DNA from 4 places in the Paenibacillus sp. S25 genome. Region 3 is predicted to be linked to each of the others. Evidence: riboswitches for the same ligand, from Rfam matches in the RefSeq annotation. Region 3 holds a riboswitch; each other region holds the start of a gene.
What was found. Region 3 has a riboswitch for thiamine pyrophosphate ahead of KAI37_RS04485 (ECF transporter S component). Riboswitches for the same ligand answer to the same signal wherever they lie in the genome.
Positions count from the first base shown of each region.

Region 1: linked by a shared signal. The riboswitch ahead of tenA (thiaminase II) and the one ahead of KAI37_RS04485 (ECF transporter S component) in region 3 are both predicted to bind thiamine pyrophosphate.
Region 2: linked by a shared signal. The riboswitch ahead of KAI37_RS13510 (thiamine phosphate synthase) and the one ahead of KAI37_RS04485 (ECF transporter S component) in region 3 are both predicted to bind thiamine pyrophosphate.
Region 4: linked by a shared signal. The riboswitch ahead of thiC (phosphomethylpyrimidine synthase ThiC) and the one ahead of KAI37_RS04485 (ECF transporter S component) in region 3 are both predicted to bind thiamine pyrophosphate.

Region 1 is NZ_CP073683.1:4,621,392-4,626,793, reverse strand. Features, by position in the region: gene KAI37_RS20180 (aspartyl-phosphate phosphatase Spo0E family protein) at 20-187, shown strand; gene thiE (thiamine phosphate synthase) at 132-845, opposite strand; gene thiD (bifunctional hydroxymethylpyrimidine kinase/phosphomethylpyrimidine kinase) at 842-1,672, opposite strand; gene thiM (hydroxyethylthiazole kinase) at 1,669-2,511, opposite strand; gene tenA (thiaminase II) at 2,586-3,275, opposite strand; TPP riboswitch at 3,410-3,512, opposite strand; gene KAI37_RS20155 (NAD-dependent malic enzyme) at 3,605-5,326, opposite strand.
Region 2 is NZ_CP073683.1:3,160,505-3,165,906, reverse strand. Features, by position in the region: gene KAI37_RS13520 (hypothetical protein) at 1-165, shown strand, start outside; gene KAI37_RS13515 (ABC-F family ATP-binding cassette domain-containing protein) at 349-1,902, shown strand; TPP riboswitch at 1,996-2,104, shown strand; gene KAI37_RS13510 (thiamine phosphate synthase) at 2,369-2,962, shown strand; gene thiO (glycine oxidase ThiO) at 3,027-4,175, shown strand; gene thiS (sulfur carrier protein ThiS) at 4,172-4,375, shown strand; gene KAI37_RS13495 (thiazole synthase) at 4,378-5,145, shown strand; gene KAI37_RS13490 (ThiF family adenylyltransferase) at 5,142-5,402, shown strand, end outside.
Region 3 is NZ_CP073683.1:990,171-995,572, forward strand. Features, by position in the region: gene KAI37_RS04475 (polynucleotide kinase-phosphatase) at 1-2,462, shown strand, start outside; gene KAI37_RS04480 (TatD family hydrolase) at 2,483-3,280, shown strand; TPP riboswitch at 3,325-3,434, shown strand; gene KAI37_RS04485 (ECF transporter S component) at 3,685-4,281, shown strand; gene KAI37_RS04490 (ABC transporter ATP-binding protein) at 4,281-5,402, shown strand, end outside.
Region 4 is NZ_CP073683.1:805,295-810,696, reverse strand. Features, by position in the region: gene thiC (phosphomethylpyrimidine synthase ThiC) at 1-1,678, opposite strand, end outside; TPP riboswitch at 1,866-1,978, opposite strand; gene KAI37_RS03605 (IclR family transcriptional regulator) at 2,134-2,877, opposite strand; gene KAI37_RS03600 (alpha/beta hydrolase) at 3,176-4,213, shown strand; gene KAI37_RS03595 (Fe-Mn family superoxide dismutase) at 4,466-5,402, shown strand, end outside.

The DNA.
Region 1 (5,402 bases), 2.3 Mb from region 3:
ATGACATATAGGAGGGATCATGCTGATGAACCAAGGTGTGACTTTACTTTGTGTCGAACGAGCTAGGAAGAAACTGTACCAGGTCCAGAAAAAGTATGGATTTTTAACACATCCCAAAGTAATAGAACAATCTAAAAAGCTGGATGATCTGTTGAATCTTTATCAAACATGTAGATCGGATCATTGAGAAATGAGACCATATTTTTCTTTAATTCCTTGACCGCACCTCTAACCTGTTCTGACTGTGTCACGGCTGAAATCACCGCCACACCATCTGCACCTGCACGTGCGACTTCCTCAATACGGTCCACTGTAATACCTCCGATCCCAACAATCGGCACATCAATTCCCGCTTTACGCATCTCATATATAATTGCCGGTCCCTGTACGGCATGGACATCATCTTTCGAGATGGTGGGATAGATTGGCCCGACGCCGAGATAATCCGCACCTTGCAGGATGGCACGACGTGCTTCCTCAATGGTATGGGCAGAGACGCCTAGAATTCGATTTCCGATTCGCTCGCGGACGGATTCGGCGGATTCATCGTCCTGACCGATGTGAACGCCGTCGGCGTCGAGTTCAAGAGCCAGCTCCACGTCGTCATTGATGATGAAGGGGACACCAGCGTGGCGGCACAGTTCCTGTAGCTGGCGCGCAAGTTCGAACATAGGAACGCCCGTTAACGCGCCGTGGCCCTTTTCTCGAAACTGGACCATGGTTGCGCCGCCAGCCACAGCCTCTTGCACGACCCAACTTGGTTCAGCGAGGCAGTTCACGCTTCCAAGCACCAGGTACATCTGTAGCTGGCGGCGCACCACCTCTGGCAATATTCTGCTGCTCATCGGAGTACCTCCTGACGACGGCGGTAGGCCCAATGATTGGTTGGGCCATGTCCCTGTCCAAGGTGTAAAGTATCCTCAATCGCCGCCTGGATGAAGGCTCTACCATTCGAGATAGCTTCCAGTACAGACATTCCTTTCCCTAATTCAGCAGTTATCGCTGCCGAGAAGGTACATCCTGTTCCGTGTGTATGGACAGTCCGTACCCGCTTGCCGCTCAGCTCTGTAAAGGCGGTTCCGTCAAAGAGCAGGTCAACAATCTGTCCGCTGCTCTCGCTCTCGTCAGCGTGGCCGCCCTTGATCACAACGAATTTTGGTCCCATACTGCTAATATGTCTCGCAGCCTCGCGGCGATCCTCCATCGTACGGATGCTGATCCCTGTCAGGGCTTCTGCCTCCGGGATATTCGGTGTAACGACTAGGGCCAAGGGAAACAGGTCGTCCTTCAAAGCCTGCACCGCTTCCAACTGCAGCAGTTCAGCACCTCCCTTGGCAATCATCACGGGATCGACGACGACCTTTTTCCAGCCGAACTTTCGGATCTGCTTGCTCACAAGACGGATGATACCCGCATTAAACAGCATGCCAGTCTTTAGGGCATCTACTCCAAGGTCTAATCCTACAGCTTCGATCTGTTCCGCTGTTGCTTCCTGTGGCAGCGGATATACGCCGTGAACCCCTAAGGTATTCTGTACGGTAATGGCCGTAATAGCCGACATGCCGTACACGCCAAGTTCTTGAAAGGTTTTGAGATCGGCTTGAATTCCGGCCCCGCCGCCACTGTCCGAACCGGCAATCGTCAGTGCTCTGGGTACACGAACGTCTGTCATCGCGCACCACCTGCTGTGGTTGTTCCTGCTTCACGGACAGTGACATGCCCCTCCAGCGAACCTGTATGTAGTTTGGCGAGCTCGTCGAGAAAGGCAATCTGGAAGCTGCCGGGCCCCAGCTCTGCGGTACGTGCTGCGGCTCGGGAAGCTGCTGCACCGTAAAATGCCAAGCCTGCTGTACCTGCGAGCAGCAGGTTGGGTTCAACAGCTGCAAAAGCACCTAACACAGAGGTCAGCAGGCAGCCTGCTCCGGTTACCTTCGTGAGCAGCGCGTCTCCGCCGCTAATCATTCGTGCTTCGGCCCCATCGGTGATGACGTCCTCTTTTCCAGTGATGACAACCATTGAATTGAGCGTTTGAGCAGCCCGAATTGCCAGATCGACATTGCCGCTGTCAGCACTGTCACCAGCATCTACGCCTTTAATCTCACGCGCTTCTCCAACAAGATGCGCGACTTCGGCTGCATTGCCCCGCACCAATGAGATTTTGACTTCTCTCAGGATTCGCAGTGCCGACTCAGTTCTAAAGCTCGTTGCTCCCGCACCGACCGGATCTAGCAGGACCGGAACACCGTGTGCATTCGCCGATTGTCCAGCAATGATCATGGCATCCACCAGTTCGCGGTGCAGCGTACCGATGTTTAACACGACGGCTCCCGCTATTTTTGCCATATCTGCTACTTCCTCGGGTGCATAGGCCATCACTGGGGAGGCGCCCAATGCATACAGGCCGTTGGCCGTAAAGTTAGTGACTACCACATTGGTCATATTGTGAACGAGGGGTTTGCTGTTTTGTACCTTCGTCAGGAGAGCTGAATAACTTTTTTCCCATGTACTCATAATGATTATCCTCTCTATAGTTGGTGGTTCAACATGGCATTAACCGTACTTCACGCATCGAATCGCCAGGATGACTATTCTAAGACCGCTGCCTGCATCTGGACCGGCCATTCTTCCTGGTTATAAGCCATGTCCCAGAACTTATATTCCAGCTGGCAACTCAGTACAAAATGCTCAATCATCCGCTCTCGCTCAGCAGCCGTTGCGCCTTCTGCCCAAGCATCTACACGTTCTCGGAACTTGAGTGTTGTATCATCAAGCTGGTCTCCATAGAAGCCCATCCATTCATAGAACGGATGAGACTCATCCGGCTTTACTTCATCCAGCAGCCTGCGGCCAATCTCGGCATACGTCCACATACATGGCAGCAGCACAGCCAAGATCTCGCGCAAACTGCCCTCATGCGCGATCGTCAGCATGTGACGGATATAGTGATGGGCCGAAGGAGCGAGTGGATATCCCTGCAACTCTTCATAGGTCACCCCTGCGACAGCACAGAAATTTTGATGCGGATGAACCTCGCTGTGGAGAATAAAAGAGATTTGTTCATTAAATACTGCCATGTCCTCCCGATTCGTGCATTTGGAGATTGCGATGCCGTATATCCGCATGTAGGCGTTCAAATATTCAAAGTCCTGTTTTACATAGTGAATCAGCTGTCCCCTTGTCAAACTTCCTTCAGCAATACCTCTCACAAAGGGATGCTCAAAAATCGCTTGAAAAATGCCGTCCGCCTGCCGACGGAGTTCTTGTGTAAAACTCAATTTCCCCACCTCCATTAATTGAAGAGCAAGAAGTCCTGTAAGGATACAATTCCGAAACAACGCTAAAAAGCCGCCCCGGAAAAATGGAGCGGCTTCAACATAGGCCCAATGCGCAAAAAACGCTTGAAACCTTATATACGAAGGCTCCACTTTCCTACGCTAGTACGAACTAGATCAGGTTCAAAGGGTCCAAGATACATTCTTGTCTCAGCCATATTGGCTCCCCTAGTGGACTTCTATTCTTTTGACTATTACTGTACATACGTTCATACGCTATGTCAAACATAGTGTGCAAAATATTAAATTTCCTCTAGTTAGGTTTTTGGGGCTTAGTGAGGGTGATGAATTACACTTTCCACGGCTTTGACCTTGGCATATTCCGGTTTCCACATTGCATCTCGTATAGCTTGTTCCACATCTGAAATGTGCGCCTGAGCTACCTGATCCTGAATCGCGGCATTTGCAACCGCAACCGCAACAGCGTACGAAACTTCGCGTAATTTTCGGATATGAGGGAGTAGCGCACCGCCAGGCGTATTCGAATCTACACCATTGGCAACAGCAACTGCTGCGGCTGTAAACATCGCAGGGGTAATCCTTTTGGCTTTAACCACAATCGCACCTAGACCCAGTCCCGGAAAAACAAAGGCATTGTTCGCCTGTCCAATCTCAAAATTTGTATCGTTATAGGTGACGGGCTCAAAAGGACTTCCGGTTGCGATCAGTGCTCTGCCATCTGTCCACCGGATCAAATCCTCGGGTACTGCTTCTGCAAGGTTTGTAGGATTGGACATGGGCATAATGATCGGGCGTTCTACATGCTTCGCCATCTCCTTGATGATTTCTTCAGAAAAGGCACCTGCTACACCGGAAGTTCCAATCAATATCGTAGGCTTCACCTGACGGATGACCTCCAGTAGCGGTATTTTGCCGTCACCCGACCGGGTCCATGAGCTGACTTCATCCTTTTTGCGCACATACGGTTTCTGATACTCCAATACGTCTTCCATATCTTCCGTTAACAGCCCACGATAATCAAAGGCCCAAAAGGACTTGAATGAATCATCTGCGGAAAGGCCATCCTCGATCATAGCGCCCCGAATTTGGTCAGCGTTACCGATCCCTGCAGCCCCTGGGCCGAAAACAAGTATTTTTTGTTCACGCAGCGGAGTCTTGGTGACACCCACCGCCGAAAGAATCGCAGCCAGGGTCACCGCTCCTGTACCTTGTATATCATCGTTGAAGGTGAGAATGCTTTGACCGTATTTTCCTATAATATGGCGCGCATTTACGCTACCCACATCTTCCCAATGTAAAAGCGCCTTCGGGAATTGCGCTAACGTTTTGCTGATAAAAGTATCAATAAACTGGTTATAGGCTTCTCCGCGAACCCGTTTATGGCGGTTTCCGATGTACAGTGGATCATTCAGCAGCTTTTCATTATTCGTGCCCACATCCAGTACAATTGGCAGCACCCGCCCGGGATGAATGCCTGCCGCAGCCGTATACACTGCAAGCTTGCCAATCGCAATGTTAATCCCCCCGACGCCCCAGTCACCAATCCCCAAAATACTTTCGGAATCTGTCACGACGATCAGATCCACATCCTCGCCGCTTAATCCAGAGTTATAGAATGCTTGTCCGATGCCATTCGGGTTATCTATCGACAAATATACGCCTCCAGGGCGGTTGTACTCGTGACTATACTCTTGAATCGCGGTTCCTACGGTCGGCGTGTAGACTACGGGCAGCATTTCACTCAAATGATCGGTTAGCAGCCGGTAGTAGAGTACGACATTTCGATTGTGAAGGTCGTTGAGAGAAGCATTTTTACGCAGCATGGTGGGTTGTGCGAGAAACTGCTGATATGCACGTACGCTCTGTTTCTCCAATGAAAGGACGGTTGGAGGAAGGATTCCTTCCAAACCCAGATCTTTGCGTTCTTCTTCTGTAAAAGCGACACCTTTGTTCAAAAGAGGATTTGCCAACACATCCTTTCCCCGTAATGGAGTAGATAATGACCCATCGCGATTGACATAAAATGCTTCCATAGAAAGACCTTCCTTCTCTTCATTTTCATAACGAAAGGATTTCACAAAATTCGATTCCAGTCGCTCCGAAGTGCAA
Region 2 (5,402 bases), 2.2 Mb from region 3:
AGAAAGCAAGACATTATCGGTGGCATAGAACCAGATACTGAAATGAAATATTTTTATAGAGATTCATGTCCAGCTCCCTTGAAAGCGAGTGAACGTTTTACGGATGAAAAATCTGCAGCAGCTGCGGGATACTTTGAGTACAAATGCTATAATGGCTTAAAATAATCACCCTCATGGGTGGTTTTTCTTTTTTTAGGCAGATCCATACCAAAAACCTTAAAATTCGCTGTTTTCAATATTCCGATATGGTTGCAGAATGTGCTACAATATAGCTTTGAAAGAAACGAAATGCATATGAAATAAGAACAGTCGGCAACGCCGATGACAATAAGGAGCCAAAAACAGCTTATGAGTTTATTGACTGTAGAAAATGTATCTCACAACTTTGGGGACCGCGCATTATTTAAAAATGTTTCCTTTCGATTGCTTGCGGGGGAACGTGTAGGTTTGGTAGGAGCTAACGGTGTCGGTAAATCGACACTCATGAACATTCTCACTGGAAAATTGCTTAAGGATGAAGGTAAAGTGGAATGGACTCCACGTGTACGTTACGGCTATCTGGATCAGCATACCAAGCTGACACCAGGCAAAACGGTACGTGATGTTTTGAAAGACGCTTTTCTTCCTTTGTTGGAATTGGAAAAGGAAATGATGCAGATTACTGACAAAATGGGGGATGCTTCTCCCGAAGAGTTGGAAGTGCTGCTGGAACAGATGGGTGAAATTCAGGAGCAACTGGATATGGGGGATTTTTACCTCATTGATGTGAAGGTTGAAGAAATGGCGAATGGACTGGGACTCTCGGCCATAGGACTGGATCGGGATGTATCTGCACTTAGCGGCGGGCAACGGACAAAGGTGCTTCTTGCTAAGTTGCTGTTGGAAAAGCCAAATGTCCTGCTGCTGGATGAGCCTACCAACTATTTGGATGTCGAGCATATCGAATGGCTTACGCGCTATTTGAAGGATTATCCCTATGCTTTTATTCTTATTTCACATGATACTGAGTTTATGAATCAGGTCGTTAATGTTATTTACCATCTTGAATTTGCCAAGATGACCCGTTATTCAGCTAACTATGAAAAGTTTCTTGAGATGGCAGATCTGAACAAGGCTCAGCATATTGATGCTTATGAGAAGCAACAGGACTTTATTAAGAAACAGGAAGATTTTATTCAGCGTAATAAGGCGCGTGCATCTACATCAGGCCGAGCAAAGAGCCGTGAAAAGCAGCTTGATCGGATCGAACGTATTGATAAGCCTGAAGAAGCTGCGAAGCCAACCTTTCAATTCAAAGAAGCACGTGCGAGCGGAAAGACGGTATTTGAGGGTATTGATTTTGAGATTGGTTATACGCATGCCCTATTGCCTAAAATGTCCATGACGATTGAACGTGGTGAAAAGATTGCAATTGTCGGCTACAACGGTGTTGGTAAATCGACATTGCTCAAAACCATTCTGGGAAAAATTCCACCAATCAGTGGAAAAACCTATCAAGGTGATTTTTTGCAGCCCGCTTATTTTGAGCAGGAAGTAAAGGCGGAGAAAATTACACCGATTGACGATGTGTGGAATGAATTCCCGCATTTGAACCAGCATGAAGTACGAGCGCATTTGGCGCGTTGCGGTTTAAAGAATGAGCATATCACGCGTCCGCTATCTGCGCTCAGTGGTGGAGAACAGGCTAAAGTCCGTCTTTGCAAACTGTTAATGCGTGAAAGCAACTGGGTACTGTTCGATGAGCCTACCAACCACTTGGATGTTAAAGCTAAGGATGAGCTGAAACGTGCCTTGAAGGAATACAAAGGGACCGTTTTGCTTGTGTCTCACGAACCGGACTTTTACGAGGATTGGGTAACCAAAACGTGGAATGTGGAAGAGTGGTCAAGTAAAGTTAACTAAAATCAGCTAAATCCAATTCTGCATATTTCACACGAAGTGGGGTTTGCAGAATTAGGAAAATATGCTAAGCTATCTTTAGCTTATACAATAAAATAGTCACACTAGGGGAGCCGCCCATGCGGCTGAGACGGAATAAATGGATTTCGGACCCTTTGCACCTGATCTGGGTTATGCCAGCGTAGGGAAGTGAGCGCCGTACAAACAAGGCAACACCATCTTTATTTTGTTTGTGCGTGGGACGATACACGTATACGGATATCATTGTCCGTTCGATTATTGGACGTTCGTTAAACCACTTCCTTGGGGAAGTGGTTTTTTTGCGTTTCGTTCATTTTAAGTTGTTCGAGCTTCCGTAGACGATTCACATACAATCCCCTTTCATTTCTGCTGGTAGACGTGGCTGACTAAGCATAGATCCTCTAGTCCAATGTGAGGTGAAGAGAAAATCGAATTACACGCAATTTCGATGGAAAAGGGCACTTTTGGACAAGCCGCCCAAGTGGCTGCTGTGATTTGTCCGTATGTTCATTATGTACACGCACGTTTGAAACAAAATGGTGCCTCTGCATTGCTTTCTTTGACTCGCAGCATGGTGGAGCAGGAAGTTCCTTTGCAACAAATTGTAGTAAATGATCGTGTGGATGTAGCTTTACTTACTTTGGTTGGAGCCGTCCAGCTACCAGCTAATGGATTACCCGTTGCGGATGTGAAAAGCCTTCTTCCAAAGGGTACACGCTGTGGAGCATCTGTGCATTCATTGGAGGAGGCGCAGGCTGCCGAGCGGGCAGGAGCGGACTATGTACTTTATGGTCACGTATATGAGACCCATTGTAAGCCCGGTATTGTACCGCGGGGTTTAGCTCAGCTTGAACATATTTGCAGGCTGTCGAACATTCCGGTGATCGCGCTGGGCGGCATACAACCGCACCATATCCCGGAGCTTTATAGGGCCGGAGCAAGCGGTATTGCGGTGATGTCTGGTATATGGGAGGCTGAGTCGCCTGTTGCAGCTGCGATGGAATACAGGCGAATGGCAGATCTTGTAGTTCACAGCCTGTAGCGAAAAAACGAGAGTAAAGGCAAGCTGAAAGCAGAATGGTTTATGGAGAGGAGACACGGGACCAATGCTAAAGATACACACGGAGGCAAGAGCGATAGGACACGCTGAATGCTTGGTCATAGGTGGAGGTGTCATCGGCAGTTCCATTGCTTATCATGTGGCCAAGGAGGGAAGAAGTACGATCATGCTGGAACGATTGATCCCGGGTGAGGGAGCCTCAGGAGCAGCGGTTGGAATGCTGGCAGCGGAAAGTGAAGAGTTCATCGACTCTGAGCTGGCACGATTTGCTCGCATAAGTCGAGACGCATTCCCTGAGCTTGTCTGTGATCTGGAGCGTTTGTCAGGTATTTCGGTAGAATTCCGTACAGAAGGATTTGTGACCCCTTTCCGTACGGAAACTGAAGGCCAAAAACGCTGGAAAGCTGCTAAAACGCGAGAGGATGATTGTCCTATCTGGTGGGATGCGAGGGAATTGGCCCGACGAATTCCAGGTTTGGATGAACAAGCGATCGGGGCAATATATCGTTCAAAGGAGACACAAGTGGCTCCTGTCCAGCTTTGTCGTGCTTATGCAGGTGCTGCTGCGGTGCTGGGGGCAACGGTATGGTCTGGTACACAGGCAGAGCAACTGGTCATGCAGGATGGTCGAGTTTGCGGTGTCCGAACAGATAGTGGCTTTTTTTCGTGCGATCAGGTCATTATTGCCGGAGGCTTGGATAGCATGAAATTGCTAGCGCAAGTTGGATTTGAATATCCACTTTATCCGGTCAAGGGAGAAGCGGTAGCGGTCTCCTTGAAGGATCACCCGTTAGAATACACCATTTATGCTGATGATATTTACCTTGTACCTAAACAGAATAACGAGCTTTGGATTGGGGCAACGAGCCTTCCGCATCAGTATGACGAAGAAGTGACCGTAGGAGGCTTAGAGGGGTTGCTGACACGTGCCTCTGCTTGGCTGCCGCGCGTCCGTGAAGCTTCTTTTATACGCACTTGGGCGGGCTTACGTCCGCAGGCCGCATCAGGTCATCCTTTTATAGGCACTGTTCCTGGGGTCGAGGGTGTATATGCTGCCGTCGGGCATTATCGCAACGGTGTCCTGCTGAGCGATGCTACTGGGCGTGCGATAACAGCTATGCTTAACGGAGCAGGTGCGGCTGAACTTGGAATAAGTAGATTTTCTTCTGAGCTCCTCAAGGAGGAAAGCTTATGAAGCTGACGATTAACGGCCAGAGCATGACCTTTTCTAATCGGATCACTCATGTGGATCAATTGCTACATGAGCTTGATGTAAAGGTGAAAACCGTAGTGGTGGAGCTGAATCGGCATATATTGACCCGTCAAGATCATGATGAAGCGGTGTTGAAGGATGGAGATTGCCTAGAGATTGTACATTTTGTGGGAGGCGGTTGATCATGTTAACCATTGGAAAAGCATCTTTTACCTCAAGGTTGTTGTTGGGAACAGGAAAATTCTCTGATCTGGATATTCAATCCCAAGCCGTAGAGGCTGCTGAGACGGAAATATTGACGTTTGCTGTGCGGAGATTGAACTTGGAGGAACGGGATAAGCAGCATTTTCTCGACATGCTGGATTTGAGCCGGTATACACTTCTTCCCAACACAGCAGGGGCTACAACAGCAGAGGAGGCGATTCGTATTGCCCAATTGGCAAAAGCCTCCGGCCTGTGCGATATGATTAAGGTGGAAGTCATTGGGGATAGCAAGACACTGCTGCCTGACCCTTTCGAAACGTTGAAGGCTAGTGAAAAGCTGTTAGAAGAAGGCTTTATCGTGCTGCCCTACATATCGGACGATGTGATTCTAGCAAAGAGGCTACAAGAGCTTGGAGTACACGCTGTTATGCCTGGAGCTTCACCGATTGGTACAGGACATGGTTTGCTCAATCCGTTTTCATTAGAGTTAATTATTGAACAGGCGGAGGTTCCGGTTATTGTCGATGCGGGTATTCGCTCACCCGGTGACGCGGCAATGGCGATGCAGTTGGGGGCAGATGCTGTTTTGTTGAACACAGCCGTATCAGGAGCGAAGGACCCAGTAAAAATGGCTGAGGCCATGAAACTGGCTGTTCGTGCTGGAAGATATGGTTTTGAGGCGGGGATGATTCCTGTAAAACGTTATGCTTCAGCAAGCAGTCCGACAGAAGGCATGGTTCAGACATGAAGGTAACTGACAAATCAGATGCAGGAGGAACACATCCAAGTGACCGTTATTCCAGACAGGAAAGATTCACACCCTTTGGACCCACAGGACAACGTCGGCTTGCTTCCTCTCACGTATTAATCATAGGTGTTGGAGCGCTAGGCACAGGTATTGCGGAAACGCTTGTTCGCGGGGGCGTAGGTACAGTGAGCCTCGTAGACCGGGATTATGTGGAATGGAGTAATTTGCAGCGCCAACAGCTTTTTCAGGAAAGTGAT
Region 3 (5,402 bases):
ATTTTCGCAAGCTGGTTGGAGATACGGAATTTATAGACTGGAGTGGACTTCCAAGGCTGGAATCGGACGTACTGTTCTATGAGTATCAGCAAATGTCAGCCAAGGCGTTTGAGGCGATGGATACGATTCTGGCTATGCGCTGTCGCTTGAATAAGCTGACGGTTGTGGATGCCACTCATTTGTACGCTGAGGATCGCCAGAAATATGTACAGCTGGCAGCCAAGGCTCATGTTCCTGTTATGGCCTTGGTACTGGATGTACCCGAAGCTGTGCTGCTGGAACGTGATTTAGGCAGGGAGCATCCGCGTGGCCGCCAACGGGTCAAGCAGCAGGCACAGCTGTTAAAACGGAACCTGCGTGGTATCCGTGAGGAAGGCTTTAACGCTTGCTATGTCCTTAAGGATGTAGAAGAAATGAACTTTGTTCGCCGTGTGCAGCCACTGTTTCATGAGATTGGTTCAGGTATTGACATCATTGGTGATATCCATGGGTGCTACCGTGAGATGCTGGAAGTGATAGAGCGGCTAGGATATACGGAAGATACGGAAGGACTATACCATCATCCAGATGGTAGAAGACTAGTATCTGTCGGGGATGTGATGAGCCGTGGCCCAGAATCGTTACAAGCGGTGCAGTTCTGGAAAAAGCACGTGGATGCCGGACTAGCGTATATGATTGACAGCAATCATGGCTGGAAAATCGGCCGTTACCTCGATGGAAGAAAGGTGACTCTCAGTCATGGCGATGAACGATTTGCAGAGGAACTGGCCCAATATGAGCAAAAAGCGGGCAAGACAGCGGCGGAACAGCTTAGAAGCGAGTTAAGGGATTTTCTGCTACATGCACCCTCTCATCTTATTTTTGGCAGAAATGGATTGCGACACGTGGTCGTGGCTCATGCCGGGATTAAGGATCATTTTATTGGCAAACAGTCGGCACGTATTTCTGATTATTGCCGCTATGGAGATACGGAGGGGCAGGATGCGAACGGAAAACCGATCCGTAAGGATTGGTTCGTGGACCATGAATCGGGAGAAATAGTAGTATGGGGACATGATCCGAGACCGCAGCCTACCCTTGTGAACCAGACGGTGAATATTGATCAGGGTGTGGTATTTGGCGGTATGCTGACCGCTTATCGTTATCCGGAAAAGGAATTTGTCAGCGTTCCGGCACATGAGAATTATGCGAATGATCCCGATAGCCCACTTGTCCGGTGGCAGAGAAAACGGTTTTCCCCGCCGAATTTACGCAAGCTAATCGCTGGTTACAGTGTGCTGACGGAATCGTATGGCGAAGTGCGCGTACAAGGAGAATGGATCAAATCCGCTATAGATACCGTGTCACATGTGACTGTACCCATGGAGGAGCTGGTGTATATTCCACCGACGATGAGCCCTGCTCCAGCGGTGTCTGCAGAGGAAGGATATCTGGAGCATCCACGTGAGGCGCTGGCTTATTATCGCGGGCAAGGAGTACAAACGATGGTGGCCGAGAAAAAACATATGGGTAGCCGGGCTATTCTACTATTATTCAAAAACGAACAGGCCGCTGTTGAATATGTAGGCTACCCGACATTGGGCACGATCTATAGTCGGAGTGGGAGAGCTTTCTTTGAACAAAGCCTTGGGAAGCAAGTGCTGGAGAAGCTGAATGTGGATCTACGGACTGCTGGATATTTTGAACGGAATCAGACGGATTTTGTATTGCTGGATGCGGAAATTGTACCGTGGAATCTCAAGGCTCGGGAACTGATTGCTGCACAGTATGCGCATGTGGGGGAGGCAGCTCTGCTGGATCGCAGTAAGTTGGTAGACAAGCTGAAGCAGGCGAAGGTTGCAGGTCGAGAGGTTGGAGACTGGTTGGAGGAAATGGAACAGAAGTACGCGAATGCCGTAACGTTTCAAGAGGCTTTTCAAAAATATTGCTGGGATGTGGACGGTCTGGATGAAATTCGTATCGCACCGTTCCATACGCTGGCACACAGCGGAAAGACTTTTTTCGGCCATTCTCATATTTGGCATATGGAGCAAAACCGGGAGCTGGCTGGGCTGTCTTCTCTGTTTATGGAGACAGAGTATCGCGTTATCACGGACGAAGCAAGCGAGGAAGAGGTCATTCGCTGGTGGAACGAGATGACAGAGGATGGTCATGAGGGGATTGTGATCAAGCCGGAACGCTTTTTGATGAAAAATCGGGACAAGATGATTCAGCCTGCAATCAAGGTGAGAGGCCGGAAGTATTTGCACATCATTTACGGTATGGATTATCTTGCCTCTGAGAATTTAAAGCGTCTGAAGCAGCGTCGAACGAACAAAAAGGAGCGTCATGCCCTGATGGAGGGAGCGCTTGGTATGGAAGCCGTGGAACGTTTTGTCCGCAAGGATACGGTAGATCGTATTCATGAATGCGTCCTTGCCGCGCTATCTCTGGAATCGGAGCCGATTGATCCGAGATTGTAGTTTGCGAAGGAGGGATTGAGATGGAAAGGGGTACACCGTTAATTGATATTGGCGTGAACTTGATGCACCGTTCGTTTCATGCGGATCGGGAACAGGTGGTAGAGAGAGCCGCAGCTGTAGGAATTTCACCCCTGATTATTACCGGGACCAGTGTCCGCAGCAGTCGGGAGGCTTCTCAGTATGCAGCACGTTATCCGGGCAAGCTGTATGCGACAGCTGGCGTGCATCCCCATGATGCCAAAGACTGCAGCGCAGATACGATTCAGCAGCTCCGCCAGCTGGCGAGTCAGCCGCAGGTCGTATCCATAGGGGAATGCGGATTGGACTATAACCGTGATTTTTCGCCGCGTGATGTGCAGCGCCGATGGTTTGGCGAGCAAATCCAACTGGCGGGTGAGCTGAATATGCCGTTATTTTTGCATGAACGAGATGCACATGAGGATTTTGTCGCTATGCTTCGGGAGTATCAAGGGCTTGTCGATAAAGCGGTAGTGCATTGTTTTACCGGCACGGAACAGGAATTGCATAGGTATGTAGAAATGGGACTGTATATCGGGATCACCGGCTGGATTTGCGACGAACGGCGTGGCAAACATCTGCGTGAACTGGTCAGAGATATTCCCTTGGACCGTCTGATGATTGAAACAGATGCTCCATTTTTGACCCCGCGTAATTTGCCCGTGAAGCCCAAAGAAGGGCGTAATGAATCGATGTATCTCGCTCACATTGCTGCTGCGGTTGCCGAATGTACAGGCCGAAGCATGATGGAGATCGAAATCGCCACGACGGAGACAGCCAAACGTTTCTTCGGATTATAGGATTGTCAAAGCCATAGATGTGGTATATATTATAGTGAATTAAAAAAGCATTGTCGGGAGCTTGAGAAAGTCAGGCTGAGAGGGTGGCCCTTGCCACTGACCGTGAAATCTGATCTGGGTAATGCCAGCGTAGAGAAACCAAGAACACTATACAGGAATGCCGCTTGTTTTGCGGTTGTCGATAGATTCAATGTATGTCCTAGCATTTTACCTTGATCCTGACTTTGGCTTGGTATCAGTGTAGAAGCTTAGACTACTGGTTATATAAGGCATATCGACGAATGATGTTTTGTATGGTACTTCACCTTTTACTGCGCATAAAGCTTGCCTGGAGATTCAGCTCCAGACAAGCTTTTTTTTATGGCCAAGAGGCCAATTATAAGGAAAAAGGGGAGCACGCAATAATGAATACTGCTGTAAGAGCGTCCAAAGGGTTGAAGCTGACTGATATTTTGGTCACGATTGTGATCGCTGTTGTGTTCGGGTTAGTCTACAAAATATGGGGACCTGCCTATGATTTAATGAAACCATTTGGTCTACACGCCGAGCAACTGATGTATGGCATGTGGTTTATGGCAGGCACGTTTGCTTATCTCATCATTCGCAAGCCAGGTGTTGCAATTTTGGCAGAGGTGGCAGCGGCAACGGTCAGTGCTTTTTTGGGAAGCGAATGGGGGATGTCCACTTTGTACTATGGCCTGCTGCAAGGCTTGGGGGCGGAGCTGTTTTTTGCGGCTTTTCTGTATCGGAACGCAAACCTGTGGGTTGCTTCGCTAGCTGCGGCTGGGGCGGCTGTCGCTTCTCTAATTTTAGACTTCAGCTACGGGTATATTGATCAGCTTTCGACCTGGAACTATGTTTTGTATATTGGTTTTCGCATGATTGGCAGCATTGTGATTGCCGGGGTATTCGCTTTCTATCTGGCTAAGGCATTGGAGGTAACCGGAGTTACGCGAAGTTTGAGGCCTGCAACGGAACAAGATTATAAGGGGCTGGATTGATGAGCCAGGCAACCGAAGATGTGGTGGCTTCGATCACCCGTCTTCGGTTGAAATTCCCCGGTGAGCAGGAGCTGCTTTTTCACAATATGTCTTTGTCTGTCCGCAAGGGAGAAAAGCTGCTGCTACTGGGACCGAGTGGATGCGGTAAATCAACGCTGCTCCAAGTGCTAAGCGGTCTGATTCCACGCACGATAGAAGTGCCTATGAAATGCGATGCTGCTGTAATCCCAAGTGTCTCAGGTATTGTATTTCAAGATCCTGATACGCAGTTCTGTATGTCATATGCAGATGAGGAACTGGCTTTTGTGTTGGAAAATAATCAGGTTCCTCGTGAGCAGATGCGATCCCGTATTCGCGAGCTGCTGATGCAGGTTGGTCTATCGACGGAGGATATACACATGCCCATTGGCAGCATGTCACAGGGAATGAAGCAGCGGCTGGCGATTGCGTCTGTGCTGGCTATGGAGCCAGAAGTGCTTTTTCTGGATGAGCCCACGGCTTTGTTGGACGAGGAAGGCACTACACAGGTGTGGGATACCATTCGCAACATTTCGGTAGACCAGACACTGGTGATCGTGGAGCATAAAATTAATGAAATTGTCCATGATGTGGACCGGATTGTAGTGCTTTCTGCTCAAGGGGAGATTATTGCGGATGGAAGGGCGGAAGAAGTATTTCATGTGCATCGGCAGGCATTGTCCGAGTACGGTGTGTGGTATCCGGGAGTATGGAATGAATCGTCTTCGCCACGTTGGAGTGAAGCGGTGACGCAACAGAACGGTGCGGGGATTGATTTGCTGGAGCTGGAACATTTTAGCGGCCTCCGTAGTTTAAGTTCAGTGATTTATGTGGAGCATGCGCAGGTGAAGCCTGGCGACTGGATTGGCGTGGTCGGTGAAAACGGAGCTGGCAAAAGCTCGCTGCTGCTTTCCATGATGCGCTTACTTCGAACACAGGGACGTTATAGCATGTGCGGAATTGAGGCAGGCAGTACGGAACAACTGGCAGAGCGTATCGGGTTCGCGTTTCAAAATCCCGAGCTGCAATTCGTAGCACACACCGTACGAAAGGAACTAGAGTATTCGTTACCCAAGAGCTTGTTTACCGTTGAACAGTGCCGG
Region 4 (5,402 bases), 180 kb from region 3:
CCTCTGCCGGTAGTGTTTCATCATGGTAGGACAGGGCCCGCTCGGGATCAAGCGACAGATTGAACTGGTCCCGCCAGCGGAACTCAAAGCGTGCCTTGGACAAAGCATCATCCCGCTGCTGCGCCCGTGGATGACCCTTCGCCAGATCGGCAGCATGTGCCGCAATTTTGTAGGTAATGACACCCTCGCGGACATCATCCTTATTGGGCAGACCCAAATGCTCCTTAGGCGTAACATAGCACAGCATGGACGTCCCGAACCAACCGATCATCGCCGCCCCGATGGCTGAAGTAATATGATCATATCCGGGGGCAATATCCGTCGTGAGCGGCCCCAAGGTATAGAAAGGAGCTTCCTTACAAATCTCCATTTGTAAATCCACATTCTCTTTGATTTTATGCATAGGGACATGTCCTGGCCCTTCAATCATGACCTGAACATCATGCTTCCATGCGATTTGCGTTAGCTCGCCCAACGTTTCCAGCTCTGCAAACTGTGCTTCATCATTCGCATCATAGATACTACCTGGACGTAGACCATCCCCGAGAGAAAAGGCCACATCATAGGCTCTCATAATTTCGCAGATTTCTTCAAAATGTGTATACAAAAAATTCTCCTGATGGTGCGCAAGGCACCAGGCTGCCATGATCGACCCGCCACGGGATACAATTCCCGTCATTCTATTCGCCGTCATCGGTATATACCGCAGCAATACACCCGCATGAATTGTAAAATAGTCCACTCCCTGCTCCGCCTGCTCAATCAGCGTATCGCGATACAGCTCCCACGTCAGCGCTTCTGCTTCGCCGTTCACCTTTTCAAGTGCCTGATAGAGCGGCACAGTCCCAATTGGTACAGGAGAATTCCGAATGATCCATTCACGTGTTGTATGGATATTACGGCCTGTGGACAGGTCCATAACTGTATCCGAGCCCCAACGCACAGCCCAGGTCATTTTCTCCACTTCCTCCTCGATGGAGGAGGTAACCGCAGAATTGCCAATGTTCGCATTGATCTTCACGTGAAAATGACGCCCAATGACCATTGGCTCACTTTCCGGGTGATTGATATTCGAAGGCAAGATGGCTCGTCCAGCCGCCAACTCCTGCCGTACAAACTCAGGCTCCACCCCTTCGCGGATCGCCGCAAATTCCATTTCTGGCGTAATGATCCCTTGCCGCGCATAATGCATTTGTGTCACTGTACGACCTTGCGAAGCACGAAGCGGACGGTTGGTCACGCCGGGAAATTCCACTGTCTCCCGTTTGAAGCCAGTTTTCAGTCCATTATCCTCCGGCTGTACAGCGCGTCCCTCGTAAGCCTCCACATCGCCCCGTTCCAGTGCCCAAGCTCGCCGTAATGGAGGCAGGCCCTGACGGATATCGACCTGATAGGCTTCGTCAGTCATGGGACCGCTTGTATCATATACACGCAATGGCTCATGATGCTCCGTGCCCTGCGGCGTATGTGTAGGATGAAGAGCAATTTCGCGCTCTGGCACGGCAATGTCCGGCCGTGAGCCTTGAATATATACCTTACGGCTCCCTGGAAAGGGCGTTACCCCATTGGCTTGATCCCCGTTTGTCTTCTCTACCTCAACTTCTTTTGTTCCTACCAATCTTACTTCGTTTGATTTCAATTCTGTTCCTTTTGTTCCTTCTGCTTCTGTCGGCTTCATTGTCCATTCCTCCCGTTTCGATGAAATGACACACCGATCCGGAACCATTCCCAGGGTGGCGCTGATCTATGCAAAAAAGCCGGTTCCCTAGGGAACCGGCTAATCTAACGAGGCAGCTATCCAGACAGTACGCATGTGGAATAATCCTATTCCAATGCGTCACCGTAGACAGCAGCCGCGTATACATTTCATTGGCCGATTACTTCCCTACGCTGGTATGATCCAGATCAGGTGCAAAGGGTCCGGAATCTTGCACGATTCCATCTCAGCCCGGCATTACAGGCTCCCCCAGTAACTGTGATACTTCTATTCACATGAGGCGGCTATAACAGACATCCCGCCATCCTTACCAGACTACTTTAAATTTATAGCTTTGGCAACCCTTCTAGGTTCACTTTACCAAGGAGACACTCCCCATCAAATCACTCTGCTTGCTTCAACTGTGTTCATTCTTGTTACGGAAGCATAAGCCCCATTTCCTTCGCCGCTTCAATCAAAATCGGAGCAAAGTCATGTAGCGTCTCGGGTGCAAGCCGACTGACCGGACCGGATACAGATAAAGCCGCAGTGACCTGTCCCTTCCGGTTTACAATTGGCGCAGCCACAGCAGCAGCCCCTGGCTCCCGTTCTTCATAGCTGGTCGCATAGCCCTTCTCGCGGATGTCCTGTAGCTGGGCTTTATAGACCTCCGGGTCTACCGAGGGCGGCCATTCATCCCCGCTTAGCAGAGCTTCCAGCTCCTGCGGCGGCATAAAGGCTGCCAGCACCTTGCTGGAGGCCCCTACAGCAAGCGGCATACGCGCACCTACAGGCGCGACCCTGCGAATCGCCTGATTGCTCTGCACGGCTTGTATGCGAATACGCATGCTGCCGTCCCGTAAGTACAAGCTGACCGTCTCGCCCAAACGGTCACGTAATCCTTCCATTGCAGGCTGTAACAACACCGCCGGCTCGTCACTTTGGGACAAATGCGTGGATAGCTCCCAAATGCGGAAGCCAAGTCGATATTTTTCCGTTTCGGCATTCCGAACGACAAAGCCCCGATCCTCCAACGTAGTCAGCAGCCGATGAACCGTGCTTTTATGTAGACCAATTTTGGAGGCAATCTCCGTCAGGCCAAGATCCGAATCTGCGGTAAAACACAGCAGTATATCAAGTGCACGCTCTACAGCGCGAACGGTTAATTTACGGTCTTCCATCGTGAACCGCTCCTCTTGTATCCATATTCGTTTCACACTATGAAACATGGTTACATAAATTATATAGAATAGTCGCGGCTACTGTAAACCGATGTTTTTGTGACAACCATATTACAGAACGAGAACAAACATCGACAATTCTTTGCATCATTTTTACTTTTCCGGTTCAGGCGTTGACTTTGGATAATCCCCATCATACGATAATAGGTATCTATACGGATCTACACTATCATTTTCAAGTGGAATTATACCTATATTCTATGAAACGAAGATCAATTTTATATAAGGAGGCTCTTACATGATTTCGACATCCCAGCGCAACTCTCAGCTACAGACCGCTGTTCAGGAGCCGTCCACCCCACTCTTTAATCCCCGTCTGCTGCGGTTCAAGCACGTTGTGATTGCTCTGCTGCTGTCGGTCGTCTTTTTTCTGTTGTTTTGTTTTATTGCCTTGCATGCTTACATCGCATGGGTACTTACGAATCCCACCGTTGCACCGCTGTACTCTAATCCGATGCAGGCCAAAAGCATGCCTTATGAGGAAGTCAGCTTCCCTGCCAAGGATGGTAGCCGCATGGTACAAGGCTGGTATATCCCAGCGGATCAATCGCGGAAAACGATTATTTTCAGCCATGGCTATGGAGCTAACCGCGAAGAAAGCTGGATTCCCATGTATGATCTGGCGCATTATGCCCACAGTTTGAACTTTAATGTAGTCATGTTCGATTATGGATTCGCGTCACAAAACAGCAAAGCAGTCGCGACCGGAGGCAAAGCGGAATCCCAGCAACTTCTCGGGGCAATTCAGCTTGCGAAGCAACGCGGCTCGTCGGAGATTATCGTATGGGGCTTCTCTATGGGGGCAGGAACCGCTCTTCAGGCGGGCTTGCAAACCAAGGATGTGGACGCAATGATTTTGGACAGCACCTTCCTGCTGGAACCGGATACGCTGTACCATAACATTCACAATCAAATTAATCTGCCAAGACATCCGTCTTTGGAAATTCTGGAGTTGCTGTTTCCAGTTTTGAACGGCACCAGCTTGCATCAGATTCCATATCAGGAGGTTAAAAAGGAAAACTATCCGTTCCCGATCATGTTTGTGCATGGTACACAGGATGAAAAAGCTCCTTATCCTATTGCGGAAAAGCTCGCTGCCAATCAAACTAATCCGCTTTCCAGTGTATGGATTGTTAAAAACGGGATACATGAGCTTATTTTCAGAGAGCACCCTCGTGAATATTTGCGACGGGTATCGACGTTTCTAAGCAGTGTACAGGAGCTGGAGGACAAGAAAACCGTCGCTGATGCCCACAAACAAACGACTACGAAGTAAATTTTTCGAAGAACTGTATTCTATTCTTCGCCTGGAAGAAGCCTGCCTATGGACACTTAACCCGTGCCGTAGCTGGGTTTCTTTTTCGTTTTCCATGGTTATCCATTGTTCTACGTAACAGATGTGACCGGATTAAGGGAGTTCATAGACATATTCCCGATGGGACAGCGAATATACTGGGTACGTATGCATCCAGGGCAGATCTGCCAGATCCGCCGGATAGCCATAGTAGGATACGGGAGGTAAAAAACGATGCTGAGTACTTATGGGTCTTTCCTGCCCTTACGTGTGCTGGAGGAAATTCGGCATTGGAAGCAGCAGGAAAGTTGGCATGTGGAAGTAATTAAATCCGCTACCGAGGGACTGGAGCCTACTTATGTACGGCTGCTGGATGATTGGCGGACTGTATTCGAACAGACGGAACGCACCGCCATAGAGTTGCTAGAAGAGCAACGGAGCGCACTCGATCCGGCAGATCAGGCGTGGCATCAGGAATGGAAACAGATGTCGGCTGCTCCACAAGCACATACACACGAATTCACTGAACATTCAAAACAGTCAAGGGGATTAGACGCGACATCATCTGTAAAGATACCATTGACAGAGTCAGCCTTAAACTCTCAGCCTGACTCACAAGAACTAAATCGTCGACTGGACGATTTGCTGCAAACCGCAAACCGTCAGTCACAGGAGTATGTACGACAGCTCGGTCTGCTGAGCGAGCACAGTCATGCATTGCGTCAGCAGCCAAAATCCGCCGGAGTTGTATTACACGCGGCACATGAAAGCCAATATTTCCTGATCTCGACAACCCCCTTTCAAGAACCCGGCTCCATCGCAAGGGCTGCTAGGTTGTATCATGTAGCGGAAGAGGGTGCGAATTACCCAGAGGAATCGTTTCGAGAACGGCAGGCAGGCATAAGGGGAGAAGGCGCATGGACGACTAAAAGCGTCAAATCCAGCCAAGCGCAACCTTCGGCAACGGAAAAAACCTCACCCGGCCGGCCGGTTCCTATTGGGGGACATCGGCTACCGCCGCTCCCTTACCCCTATAATGCGCTTGAACCGTATATTGATGAGAAAACGATGCGTATTCACCATGATAAGCATCATTTGAGCTATGTGAATGACCTGAATAAAGCGGAAAAGAAGCTGGAAGAAGCCCGAAAAACAGGTGATTTTGACCTCG